2 regions of the Acinetobacter sp. A2 genome follow, and region 1 is predicted to be linked to the other one. Evidence: predicted binding sites of a transcription regulator. Region 1 holds the regulator's gene; the other holds the start of a gene.

What was found. The regulator PhoB, encoded in region 1, activates phosphate uptake and scavenging genes when phosphate is short. The targets are predictions, from matches to a motif close to TGTCATNAANCTGTCATAA.
Region 2: the regulator PhoB is predicted to act here: its motif matches at 3,579-3,597, upstream of ACNS8M_RS10000 (inorganic phosphate transporter).

Annotation. Positions count from the first base shown of each region.
Region 1 covers NZ_CP183239.1:2,774,212-2,780,500, reverse strand. The annotation lists gene ACNS8M_RS13175 (sulfurtransferase) at 1-492, shown strand, start outside; gene asd (archaetidylserine decarboxylase) at 489-1,349, shown strand; gene phoR (phosphate regulon sensor histidine kinase PhoR) at 1,433-2,791, opposite strand; gene phoB (phosphate regulon transcriptional regulator PhoB) at 2,801-3,511, opposite strand; gene ACNS8M_RS13155 (TetR/AcrR family transcriptional regulator) at 3,725-4,444, opposite strand; gene ACNS8M_RS13150 (SDR family NAD(P)-dependent oxidoreductase) at 4,656-5,495, shown strand; gene ACNS8M_RS13145 (MATE family efflux transporter) at 5,521-6,289, opposite strand, start outside.
Region 2 covers NZ_CP183239.1:2,093,486-2,099,774, forward strand. The annotation lists gene ACNS8M_RS09990 (hypothetical protein) at 1-44, shown strand, start outside; gene ACNS8M_RS09995 (hypothetical protein) at 253-1,800, shown strand; gene ACNS8M_RS10000 (inorganic phosphate transporter) at 1,914-3,533, opposite strand; gene metH (methionine synthase) at 4,038-6,289, shown strand, end outside.

The DNA.
Region 1 (6,289 bases):
ATTCATGCTTGGTTGGCCGCAGGTTTTCCGACCACTTCTGAAGTTGAATCACTGAAACCTGTCAGTACACTTGCTCCTGTTGTAGCGCAAAATCAGTATCGTATTCAATATGATGAGCTATTAGAAAAGTGCCAAAACCAGTCTGTTCAACTGTGGGATTGCCGTACTGTAGATGAATATACAGGGCTGCGTTTGGCTGCACGACGCGGTGGTCACATACCAGGGGCATTGCATTTTGAATGGAGTACTGCCCTTAATCGTGAAAATCATTTAAAATTGCACCCCTTAGAACGCACACGACAGCGTCTGGAACAACTCGGATTCAATCTCAATGAACCTGTAGTGGTGTATTGTCAGTCACATCACCGTTCAGGTCTGGCCTATATTTTAGGAAGATTACTGGGTTGGCAAATTCAGGCCTACGATGGTGCGTGGAGTGAATGGGGCAACCGCCCTGACAGTCCTGTTATTACTGGAGAGTTGCCGTCTTGAGCCTCACATCACGTTTAAAAAAACAAATTTTCATTCAGGCACAGCGCGTTGTGCCACAACATCAATTATCACGTGTTGTAGGTAAACTTGCAGCTAGCGAGCATCCTGTACTGAAAAATGCGGTTATTACGGCATTTAAAGCCCAGTATGGCATTGATATGTCATTGGCAGAGCAAAGCAATGCCTTGAAATATAAATCTTTTAATGAATTTTTCACCCGTTCTTTAAAGCAGGGCGTACGTGAAATTGACAGCAATCCGAGCAGCATTGTATCGCCTGCAGATGGTGCAATTTCGCAATTGGGTAAAATTGAAGATGGCGCTATTTTTCAAGCCAAAGGCCAGCAATTTACTGTTGAAAATTTAATTGCCGACCCGCAACTGGCAGAACCATTTAAAAATGGTCAGTTTGCCACGGTATATTTATCTCCGAGAGATTATCACCGCGTGCATATGCCGTTTGCAGGCACACTGACTGAAACTCTTTATGTGCCAGGTGAGCTATTTTCGGTGAACCAAACCACAGCAGAAAATATTCCAGGTTTATTTGCCCGCAATGAGCGTATGGTGTGTTTGTTTGATACCGAACTGGGTCGTATGGCGGTTGTTTTGGTGGGTGCGATGATTGTAGCGGGTATTGAAACCGTAGCTACAGGCAAGGTGAAACCATCGGGGCGTTTAGAACTGAATCAACACCAATTGTTCCTTGAAAAGGGTGCAGAATTGGGACGTTTTTATTTGGGTTCAACGGCAATTGTTTTATTTGAAGAAAATAAAATGCAGTGGGATGCTGAATTCCAAGCCAATTCGGTGGTGGAAATGGGTAAAGCCTTGGGGCATACCGTTACCGCAGTATAATTTTATGGGTTGAGAAATAAAAAACGCCAAATTGATTTGGCGTTTTTTTGATTTCAATGAGCAGGATATTTTTAAACTTGAACTTAAGTCACATGGTATAAACGTTCTTTCGGGAACACGACTTTAAAGGTAGAGCCTTGATTTTCTTTAGATTCTACTTCCAAGTGTGCGTTGTGCTGCATTAAAACGTGCTTCACAATTGCTAAGCCTAAACCTGTGCCGCCAGTTTGTCGGCTGCGTGCGCTGTCTACACGGTAAAAGCGCTCGGTCAGACGTGGTAAATGTTTAGGATCAATCCCGATGCCTGTATCTTCCACAGTAAAATAGCCTTGATTGCCATCATCATGCCAGCCAATGGTAACGGTACCGCCTTTCGGGGTGTATTTAATGGCATTAGTAATCAGGTTACTAAAGGCACTGGCCAGTTCTACATCTGAACCGATTAAATCATAATGACTGTCAATATTTAAGTTGAGGGTATGACCATAATCGACATTATAGGCATGCGCATCATCAAATAATTGATTCATTAAACTTGGCATTTCAATGATTTGATTTTTGGCGATGGTTTTTTCATTTTCCAAGCGAGATAATAAAAGCAGGTCATTCACCAACGCATTCATGCGGCGGGTTTGTGACTGCATTTGCTCGAAAGCACGTTTCCAGCGTGGGTTAATCTCTTCTTGATCGGTAAAGGTTTCAATATAGCCACTGAGTACGGTCAGCGGGGTGCGCAATTCGTGTGAAATGTTATCGACAAAGTCTTTACGCATTTGCTCAAGGTTATGCATACGGGTCATGTCGTAGGCAAATAACAAACGGCTATCTCCACCAAATTGGGTCATTTTAACCTGTACGTATTGCCCTTCGCATACGGTCGATTTCATCTTTAAGCCATCGGGTGCTTGGTCAATATGGTTAAAATATTCAATAAAATTCGGTTGGCGCAAAATAGTCAGAATATTGCGTCCACGGTCTAAGGGCTGAATACCTAAAAGTTTTTCTGCGGCAGGGTTCCACCATTCAATTTGGTGATTTTCATCAATCAGCATGACAGCTTCATCTAATGCCACTAGAGATGACTGTGCGCGGTCAATCAGCCCGACCATTTCGGCCTGAACAATACGTTCCTGACGTTGTGAGCGATAAACATTGAATAACAATGCCCCCCAAATGCCGTGCAGATTGGGCGGCACATCATAGGGACGATTAGAAATCCAGTCGTTGACTAAGTATAAAGAGCGCATTTGCTGAAGAAAAAACAGCAAAAAGGCGATGCTAATACAAATCCAAAAATACCCAATCCCAAATCCAATCAAACTTGCAATAATGAGAAAAAAGGCCAGTAAACGAAAGTCTTGTTTGGCAAAAGTCCATAAACTGCTGTAACGAACTTGTTTGAGGTCACGGGCGAGTTCAGGGACTGGGTAAGGTTCGTACATAAAATAATTTTAGCCTAAAGCAACATCCGCACGCGTCGAGAAGCGATAACCTGTACCACGTACCGTTTGCACAAAACGGTCTACACCATACGGTTCCAAGACTTTACGTAAACGACGAATATGCACATCAATAGTTCGGTCTTCAATATATACATTGCCGCCCCAGACTTGGTCAAGCAATTGTGCACGGGTATAGGCACGTTCAGGATGGGTCATAAAGAACGCAAGTAAGCGATATTCAGTTGGCCCCATTTCTAAAATATTGTCACCAAAACTCACCCGCTGGCTAACTGGGTCTAGAATTAAACCGTTGGCATCAATGGTTTTTTCACCGCTTAGGGCATTGGCACGACGTAATACCGCTTTAATACGCGACACCAGTTCACGGGTCGAGAAAGGCTTGGTCATGTAGTCATCTGCGCCTGCATCTAGCCCTTGAACCTTGTGGTCTTCTTCGCCACGTGCAGTCAGCATAATCACTGGAATTTCTGCAAGGTTATCGTCACGTTTTAGGCGACGGCACAAGTCTACACCGCTGACACCGCCTGGCATCATCCAATCAAGCAAGATAAGCGCTGGACGTTGATCGACAATCATTTGATGCGCTTGTTTTGCATCTTCTGCCTGTAAGCACTGAAAGCCTGCCATATCTAAAGAGGTATGGATCATTTCCCGAATTGGGAGTTCGTCATCGACGATTAAAATGTAGTCATCTTTCACAACGCAATATCCTATAGATGTTAACGGTGGACCGTTTTATTTATGACAGGCTTATTACAAAGATTAATTATGACAGTATCATTGCAGAAAGGGGTAAACAGGCTATTTTTGCAATAATTTGTGACAAACTAGTGTCGATTTGATGAAATATCTGCAGATATTCAGTCAAAGTAAAATAATGAAATTAAAAAATATTATGAATATTTTTCAGTTTTATGACAGATTGCTGGAATCTTTATCAAGCACTTGCTCTTTGTCTGAAAAGGTTTGAAGCAGTGATAAAAATACAATGCGGCAAGACGACAAAACATCTTCCATCGATTGTTTAAAATCACTCATGACCCAGCGAATCGCAATTTGGGTGACATAGCCATTTAAGCCTGTGGCAACCAAGGAAATTTCACGGTTAGGGCGGTCTAAATGCGGCATCATCAACATCACAAAGGCCTGAATCATACGGTCAAAACGTGACATGGTTTCGTGAATAGTGGCCTGATTATGCAGTTCCTGTACCAACATGGCATCTATATAAATAATACGTGCCATTTGTGGGTTGTTTTTTAGGGTGGTCAGCAAGGCGGTCAGGCCTGCATCAATCATTTTTTTCGGGTCGGTGGATGCCTGCATAATGGCTTGCATGACATTTTGCTGCAATTCATCAATCAGTTTTAAAAAAATAGTCTGAAATAGTTCTTCGCTTTTTTTAAAGGATTCGTAAAAGTAACGCTCGGTCAGTTTGGCTTCGGTACAAATATCTTTGACAGTCACGGCAAAAAAACCATGCGTACCATAGGCCTGAATACCCGCTTCAATCAGTTTTTCCCGACGTGCCTGTTTGCGTTCAGTTAAAGACAGACCTTTAAACTGACGTTCTTTTTGTTGTTTTTGGGGCTGTTGTTGTGTGTCTGCGTGGATGGGCAGTTGTTCTGTCATCTTCACCTGAGCCAAATAAATTCGTTAATGGGTTTTATATTAGCAATAATTATCTGTTAAACCTATGTTTTCATATTTGTTTGCGATATTCGTTTTGACTTATATTGACAATAGTTATTGTCAAAATTATATTGAAAGCGATATAACTGCACAGCCCTACAGAAAAACAAGCAGGTCTGAACTGTGCAGGCAACACACTCAAGGAAACCACATGAAAAATTTTAAAAATAAAGTTGCCGCAATTACAGGTGCAGGCTCGGGGATTGGACAGCAACTGGCAGTGCTTTTGGCACAGCAAGGCTGTCATTTATCGCTTAGTGATGTGAATGAACAAGGTTTGGCCCAAACGGTAGACTTGTTAAAAAACAGCAATGTGCGTGTGACCATTAAAAAGGTAGATGTGTCTCAGCTGGAGCAAATGCGTGCTTGGGCGGCAGAAACTGTACAAGATCACGGCTCGGTGAATATGATTTTTAATAATGCAGGCGTGGCTTTGGGTTCTACTGTAGAGGGCGCAACTTACGAAGAACTGGAGTGGATTGTTGGCATTAACTTTTGGGGCGTGGTGTATGGCACCAAAGAGTTTTTGCCTTTAATTAAACAAACGGGCGATGGCCATATTATTAATATTTCAAGTTTGTTTGGTTTAACCGCACAACCGACTCAGTCGGCCTATAACGCAACCAAATTTGCGGTGCGTGGTTTTACAGAGTCTTTGCGTCAGGAATTGGACTTGGAAAACTGCGGTGTGAGTGCATTGAGTGTACATCCAGGTGGGATTCGTACCAATATTGCCAATAACGCAAAAATGAATGACAGCATGCGCACGTTGGGTATGAATCCTGAAAAATCGGCACGTGCATTTAATAAATTATTGCGTTGTCCACCTGAAGAAGCAGCACGTCAAATTTTAGAAGCGGTACAAAAAGATAAACGCCGTTTATTGATTGGTAATGATGCGAAAAGCTTAGACTTGATTCAGCGTATTGTTCCAACGGGTTATCAAAAAGTCACAGCATGGGCAACCAAGCTGGGTAAAAAACGTAGTTAATCTAATCTAGACTAAACAAGACCATTTAGACTAAAACCTGGATGGTCTTTTTCTTCCAGACGAATTGATAATACGCGCCTTGACCGATGCACAGGCTCACAAATGCCAAGGCATAGGCATACCAAATACCTTCCAAGCCCCAGCGTTGACTAAACAAATAGGCACATGGCACTTCAATCAGCACAATGGCTAAAATATTGATGATCATGGGTACAGTGACTGTGCCACTGGCACGCATAATTGAGGCAAAAATTGCACTGGCACCAAAGAATACAATGGCCCACAACACAATAAATAACAGTTGTTGACCTAGCACCACCACCGCAGGGTCGGTAATAAACAGCGCCATCAGATATTTAGAAAACAAATAGCCTAAACTGACTAAAATACCGGTAATCACCAGATTCATTCCTAAGGCGGTGCGGGTCACTTTGGCCAGTAGTTCGGCTTTACCTGCACCAATCGCTTGTGCAGCAAAAATAGAAGCGGCAATGGCAATAGACAGTGCAGGGAACTGAATGTAATTCAACACCTGATTGACCGCACCATAGGCTGCTGTGGCTTCTGCGCCATGCCGATTAACCAACCCCACAATCACCAAACCTGCCATAGACGTGGTGACCATTTGTAAGCCTGTCGGAATGCCTAAGCGTAAAATGACTTTGCTTAAATGGGGTTGATGCCGAATTTGGCGAAACAAGTGCCAATCTAGTTTGAGTGGATGATCTTTTTTATTTAAATAAATCACCAAGAAAATTAAAACAGCCAGATAACCTAAAATGGTGGCAATGGCC
Region 2 (6,289 bases), 680 kb from region 1:
GTGACTTCTGCCCACCTGGTCAGGCTAAAAAAGGACGCTGTTAATTTGCTGAAGCAATCTGCCATTTCTTCAAAAACTACTACTTTTCCAAAAGTTCTTCGCTAAAAACCTTCGTTTCCACGAAGGTTTTTTATGCAAATTTTACTTTAGAATTCATACAATTTTGGTAGTTTATGCCACCCAAACTCGCAATTTGGCATAGATAATGTATACATCTGTATATTAATTTCAATTTAGTTTGCGAGTTTTTGCATGTCCACTTCTTACGATGGCCTACAGTTCCCAATTCATCCTGAAAATCACAAACCCAGTACATCAGGCACTGGTAAGCAAATTATTGCCGAAGCATTAGCCACGGTAGATCATGAAAGTTCAAACAAAGCTTTGGCTGAAAAAAACTGGCGTAAACACTACCCGCAATATTTTAAAGCTTTGGTCGAGCATGGTATTCGTAGCCAGCACAACCCTATTCAAATTGCAGAAGATGGTTTAAGAAAAGCACATCAAAGTTTTGAGTTTTATCGTCATGGCCAAAAACATGTGCTGAAAGATGCCATGCAACTGCCTACTGAAAATTTGCATACCTTTAAATTACAAGGGACTAGTCAGGCTGAGCCTGAATGGTATGTGCCTTATCATGGGCAGAAATTACAAGGTCAAGCCTTGTTGGATCAAATTGCAGCGTGGTTGGCTGCAGGGATTATTGAACCAAGTCATGCTGCTGCGTTAAATGCAGCTGTGGCGCATCCCGAATGGTTTGATTTGTCAGACCGTAATACGGTGCTATTTGGTGCAGCTTCTGAAGCTGGCCCACTGACATGGTTAGCCAAATGGAAAGCCAATATCATTGCGGTCGATTTACCCAATAGCCGTGTATGGAACAAAATTTTAACCACGGTTCAGCAAGGTAATGCCACCTTGTATGCACCTAGTTCCGAGCCATTGCCAACAGATAGTCCGTTGAATATTTTACAGGAAAAACTGGGGGCAAACTTACTAACCCAAACTCCAGAAATTGCGCATTGGTTAGCGCAAAAATCTGAAACACTCGATCTTGCTGCGATTGCTTATTTAGATGGTGAAAAACACGTGCGTGTTGCCATGGCAATGGATGCTATAATGCAATACGTCAGTGCACAAAAGCCTGATACCAGCCTGATGTTTATGTGCACCCCAACCGATGTCTATGCTGTGCCTGAAGAAGTGGTTAGCGCATCGGCAGAGAAGTTTAAGCAACGCTCTCAAGGGCAAAAATTACTGACCAAAAGTATTTCCACTATATCACGCAGTCATTTCTTCCAAAAAAATCTGCACAATTTAATTGCTTCAGACAACGGGCAGCATTATGGCATTGCAGACTGTTTGGTGGTTGAACAAGGCCCAAACTATGCCTTAGCTAAACGCATCCAACAATGGCGCGCAATCTTATCCCGTCATAACGGTCAGCGTGTCAGCATCAATATTGCACCTTCAACCACCACACATTCAGTCACCAAAAATCCATTACTGAAAGCTGCATTTAGCGGTGCTAGTTTGTTTGATGTAGAAGCGTTTAGCCCTGAAACCACCAATGCCATTATGGCAGCCTTATGGATTCATGACTTGCGTAATCCGGATTCAGCGGCTAACCCTGCTGTGCAACTTGAGCATCCTCTTCAATTGATGATGGAAGGTGCTAACCACGGTGGATTATGGCGTGTGGCATATTTAGCCCGCACTGCACTGCCTTTTGCTGCGCTATATGGTTTTGCTGCAGATAAATTACCGCTAGACAAAGTCATCGCTAAGTTTAAAAAGTAAAGCAGAGACCTCACTTTAAAAACTTGCTTGTAGATATTTCATTTAATTGATCTGTAAGCACAAAAAAAGCGCTGTATCGTTACAGCGCTTTTTTAACACTCAAATGTTTGATATTAGTTAAACACTTTTAGGAATAACCAGAACAAGCTACCCGATAAGCAAATCGTTGCAGGTAGCGTGAAAATCCATGCAGAAAGAATGGTGCGAACCATTTGGAAATTCAGACCTGATTTATTGGCAACCATTGTACCTGCAACCGCACTGTTCAATACGTGTGTTGTCGAAACTGGCATACCCAAACCATCTGCAGCAGCAATGGTAGACATTGCAACAAGCTCGGCAGACATCCCCTGACCATAAGTCATGTGTTGCTTACCAATACGCTCACCCACAGTGACCACAATACGTTTCCAACCAACCATCGTACCTAGACCCAGTGCCAAAGCAACTGCAACTTTAACCCACGTTGGAATGTACTGTAAGAATGAATCTAAGTGACTGCGATAGCTTTTAACCACTTTCTTTTGTTCATCAGTCATTTCAGGCAAAGCATTGGCTTTGTCTAAACGTTTGAACGAAGTGGTACTTAAATACATGTCATTACGCATTTCTGCCACTTCAGCTTCAGGCACATCTTTTAAGTTACCGTACTGACCAACACGCTCACCCAAGTGATCAGTTAAGCTTGCCAAAGCAGGCACCACTTCAGGCGTGATTTCTTTGGTCTGAATATAACTGGTGATAATCTGACGTGCTTTCTCATCTGGCATATCTGCATGCTGTGTATAAATCACATCGGCCGTTTGAGTTGAAAGCTGTTGGAACGATTGAATGTGGTTTTGGTCTAACTCTTTATTCAACGAGTAAGCCAAAGGTACAATCCCGATCAAAATCAACATGATTAAACCCATGCCCTTTTGACCATCGTTTGAACCATGCGCAAAACTTACCCCTGTACAGGTAAAAATAAGAATGGCACGAATTAGTGGTGGTGGTGGTTTATTGCCTTCAGGCGGCTGGAACAATTCCATTTGTTTCTTGAAGATTTTTTTCACCAAGAAGAACAAAATCGCAGCAAAGGCAAAACCAATTAATGGCGAGAACAATAAAGCCTTACCGACTTTCATCACTTGTTCCATGTCTACGCCACTGGCACCCGCTCCTGAATTGAGCAAGTAGTTCATAATACCCACACCTAAAATCGAACCGATTAAAGTGTGTGAACTTGACGCAGGAATACCAAAGAACCACGTACCCAAGTTCCAAACAATTGCAGCAATCAACATGGCGAACACCATGGCAAAACCTGCACCCGAACCGACATTCATAATCAGCTCGACTGGAAGTAAAGCAATAATACCGTAGGCAACTGCCCCACTGGCCACCATAACCCCAAGGAAGTTACAGAAACCTGCCCACATTACTGCCACAGGTGCAGATAAGGCATTGGTATAAATAACTGTTGCTACAGCGTTGGCTGTGTCATGGAAACCATTCACAAATTCAAAGCCTAAAGCAATGAATAAAGCGGTTGCCAATAAAATCACCGAGTACATGCTTAACGCAGGTACATGGGATAAGTCCGCAGACAATTGGAAACCAATATAAATAAGGGTAGAAACGATGATCGTTAAAAACACCGGCATAAAAAATTTCGGTGTAGGCACATGAACATTGGTCGATTTAGTGGTCGACTTGTGTGCTGAATCTACAGGAGTTGGATTAGAATTCATGCAAGCAGAAAAGAGGATTTAAAATCCCCTTATTGTTCAATTAAATTGTGACAATTATATGACAAAGAGCTGCTATATAAAGCAACTTTCATACTTTATTTTCACATTTTAAACTGTGTTTTTTGTGTATAAATATAAAATAAATATTTAAATTTAAACACTTAGACTAAATAAACCTACTTTTCTTATGACATTCCCTCTAATTTAGATTGTTACACGGTTGTCATATTTGTCTAAAAATTCAGACAAATTTCATGGTGAGCCAATTTTGCCTGAGCAATATGACAAATCCATGACGATTCAATACGAAATCTAAATTGGAATGCGATTCATCAACACTTTTATTCAAGTATTTCAAATTCAAAGCCAAGCAAAATTGCAAAATCACTGCTTTATACACAATTTTTCAGACTTCCTGTCTCTGTATCTGTTTCAAGTGCACGAAAGCGTAGCGAACTCTGCTAAAATAGCGCTCATTTCGGATTCAGTCATAAAGGGTTTTTTATGTCCACGCTTACCACCCTGAAAGCGCTTCTTGCCCAAAGAATTTTAATTATCGATGGTGCCATGGGTACTATGATTCAACGCCATCAATTGGAAGAAGCCGATTATCGTGGTGAACGCTTTGCAGATTGGGCACATGACCTTAAAGGTAACAATGACTTATTGGTACTGACCCAACCGCAAATTATTCAGGGCATTCACGAAGCCTATTTAGATGCAGGCGCAGACATTATTGAAACCAACAGCTTTAACGGCACTCGGGTTTCTATGTCTGACTACCACATGGAAGATTTAGTTCCTGAAATTAACCGTGAAGCAGCACGTTTGGCCAAAGCGGCCTGCGAAAAATATTCAACCCCAGACAAACCACGTTTTGTGGCAGGTGTACTCGGCCCGACATCTCGTACTTGTTCAATTTCACCCAATGTAAATGACCCTGCATTCCGTAACATTACGTTTGATGCACTCAAAGAAAATTATATTGAAGCTGCGCATGCCTTAATTGAAGGTGGTGCAGATATTCTGCTCATTGAAACTGTGTTTGATACCTTAAACTGTAAAGCTGCCATTTTTGCGGTTAAAGAAGTATTCAAACAACTCGGTCGTGAGTTGCCATTAATGATTTCTGGCACCATCACTGATGCTTCAGGCCGTACCTTAACGGGTCAAACTGCAGAAGCGTTCTGGAACTCGGTACGTCATGGTGATTTACTTTCAATTGGTTTTAACTGTGCTTTGGGTGCAGATGCCATGCGTCCGCACGTCAAAACTGTTTCAGACGTGGCCGATGTATTTGTTTCAGCCCACCCGAACGCAGGCTTGCCAAATGCCTTTGGTGGTTATGATGAAACCCCTGAACAAACTGCAGCCTTCTTAAAAGAATTTGCAGAAAGTGGTCTCATCAATATTACAGGTGGTTGCTGTGGTACAACGCCTGACCACATTCGTGCAATTTACAATGCAGTAAAAGACATTCCACCACGTAAAATTCCAGAAATTAAACCTGCCTGTCGTTTAAGTGGTTTAGAACCATTTAACATTTATGACGACTCTTTATTTGTGAACGTGGGTGAGCGTACCAACGTCACAGGCTCTAAAAAATTCCTACGTTTAATTCGTGAAGAAAATTTTGCCGAAGCTTTGGATGTTGCACGTCAGCAAGTCGAAAGTGGCGCACAAATCATCGACATCAACATGGATGAAGGCATGCTCGATTCAGAAGGTGCGATGGTGCACTTCCTGAATTTGGTGGCTTCTGAGCCTGATATTTCTCGCGTACCCATCATGATTGACTCATCTAAATGGGAAATCATTGAAGCAGGCTTAAAATGTGTACAAGGTAAAGCCGTTGTTAACTCCATTTCCTTAAAAGAAGGATATGATGAGTTTGTCGAAAAAGCCCGCCTCTGTCGCCAATACGGTGCAGCCGTTATTGTGATGGCTTTTGACGAAGTAGGACAAGCCGACACAGCAGCACGTAAACGTGAAATTTGTAAACGCTCTTATGATGTGTTGGTCAATGATGTTGGCTTCCCTGCCGAAGACATTATTTTTGACCCGAACGTGTTTGCAGTTGCTACTGGTATTGAAGAACACAACAACTACGCTGTTGATTTCATTGAAGCCACAGGCTGGATTAAACAAAACTTGCCACACGCCATGATTTCGGGTGGTGTGTCGAACGTATCCTTCTCTTTCCGTGGTAACGAACCTGTACGTGAAGCCATTCACGCTGTATTCCTCTACCACGCAATTCAGCAAGGCATGACCATGGGGATTGTCAACGCAGGTCAGTTGGCCATTTACGATGACATTCCAAAAGAACTTAAAGAAGCGGTTGAAGCCGTTATTTTGAACCTAAACCAAGGTGAAACTGGTCAGGACGCCACAGAAAAACTGCTGGAAGTGGCCGAAAAATATCGTGGTCAAGCAGGTGCGCAAAAAGCTGAAGAAAACTTGGAATGGCGTAATGAATCTGTCGAAAAACGTCTTGAATATGCCTTAGTCAAAGGCATCACCACCTTCATTAATGAAGATACCGAAGAAGCACGCCTGAAAGCCAAACGTCCTTTAGATGTAATTGAAGGCCCATTAATGGACGGCATGAACGTTGTGGGTGACTTGTTTGGTGCAGGTAAAATGTTCCTGCCTCAAGTTGTGAAATCTGCCCGTGTGATGAAACAAGCCGTTGCATGGCTCAACCCGTACATTGAAGCTGAAAAAACCGAAGGTCAGTCTAAAGGTAAAGTTTT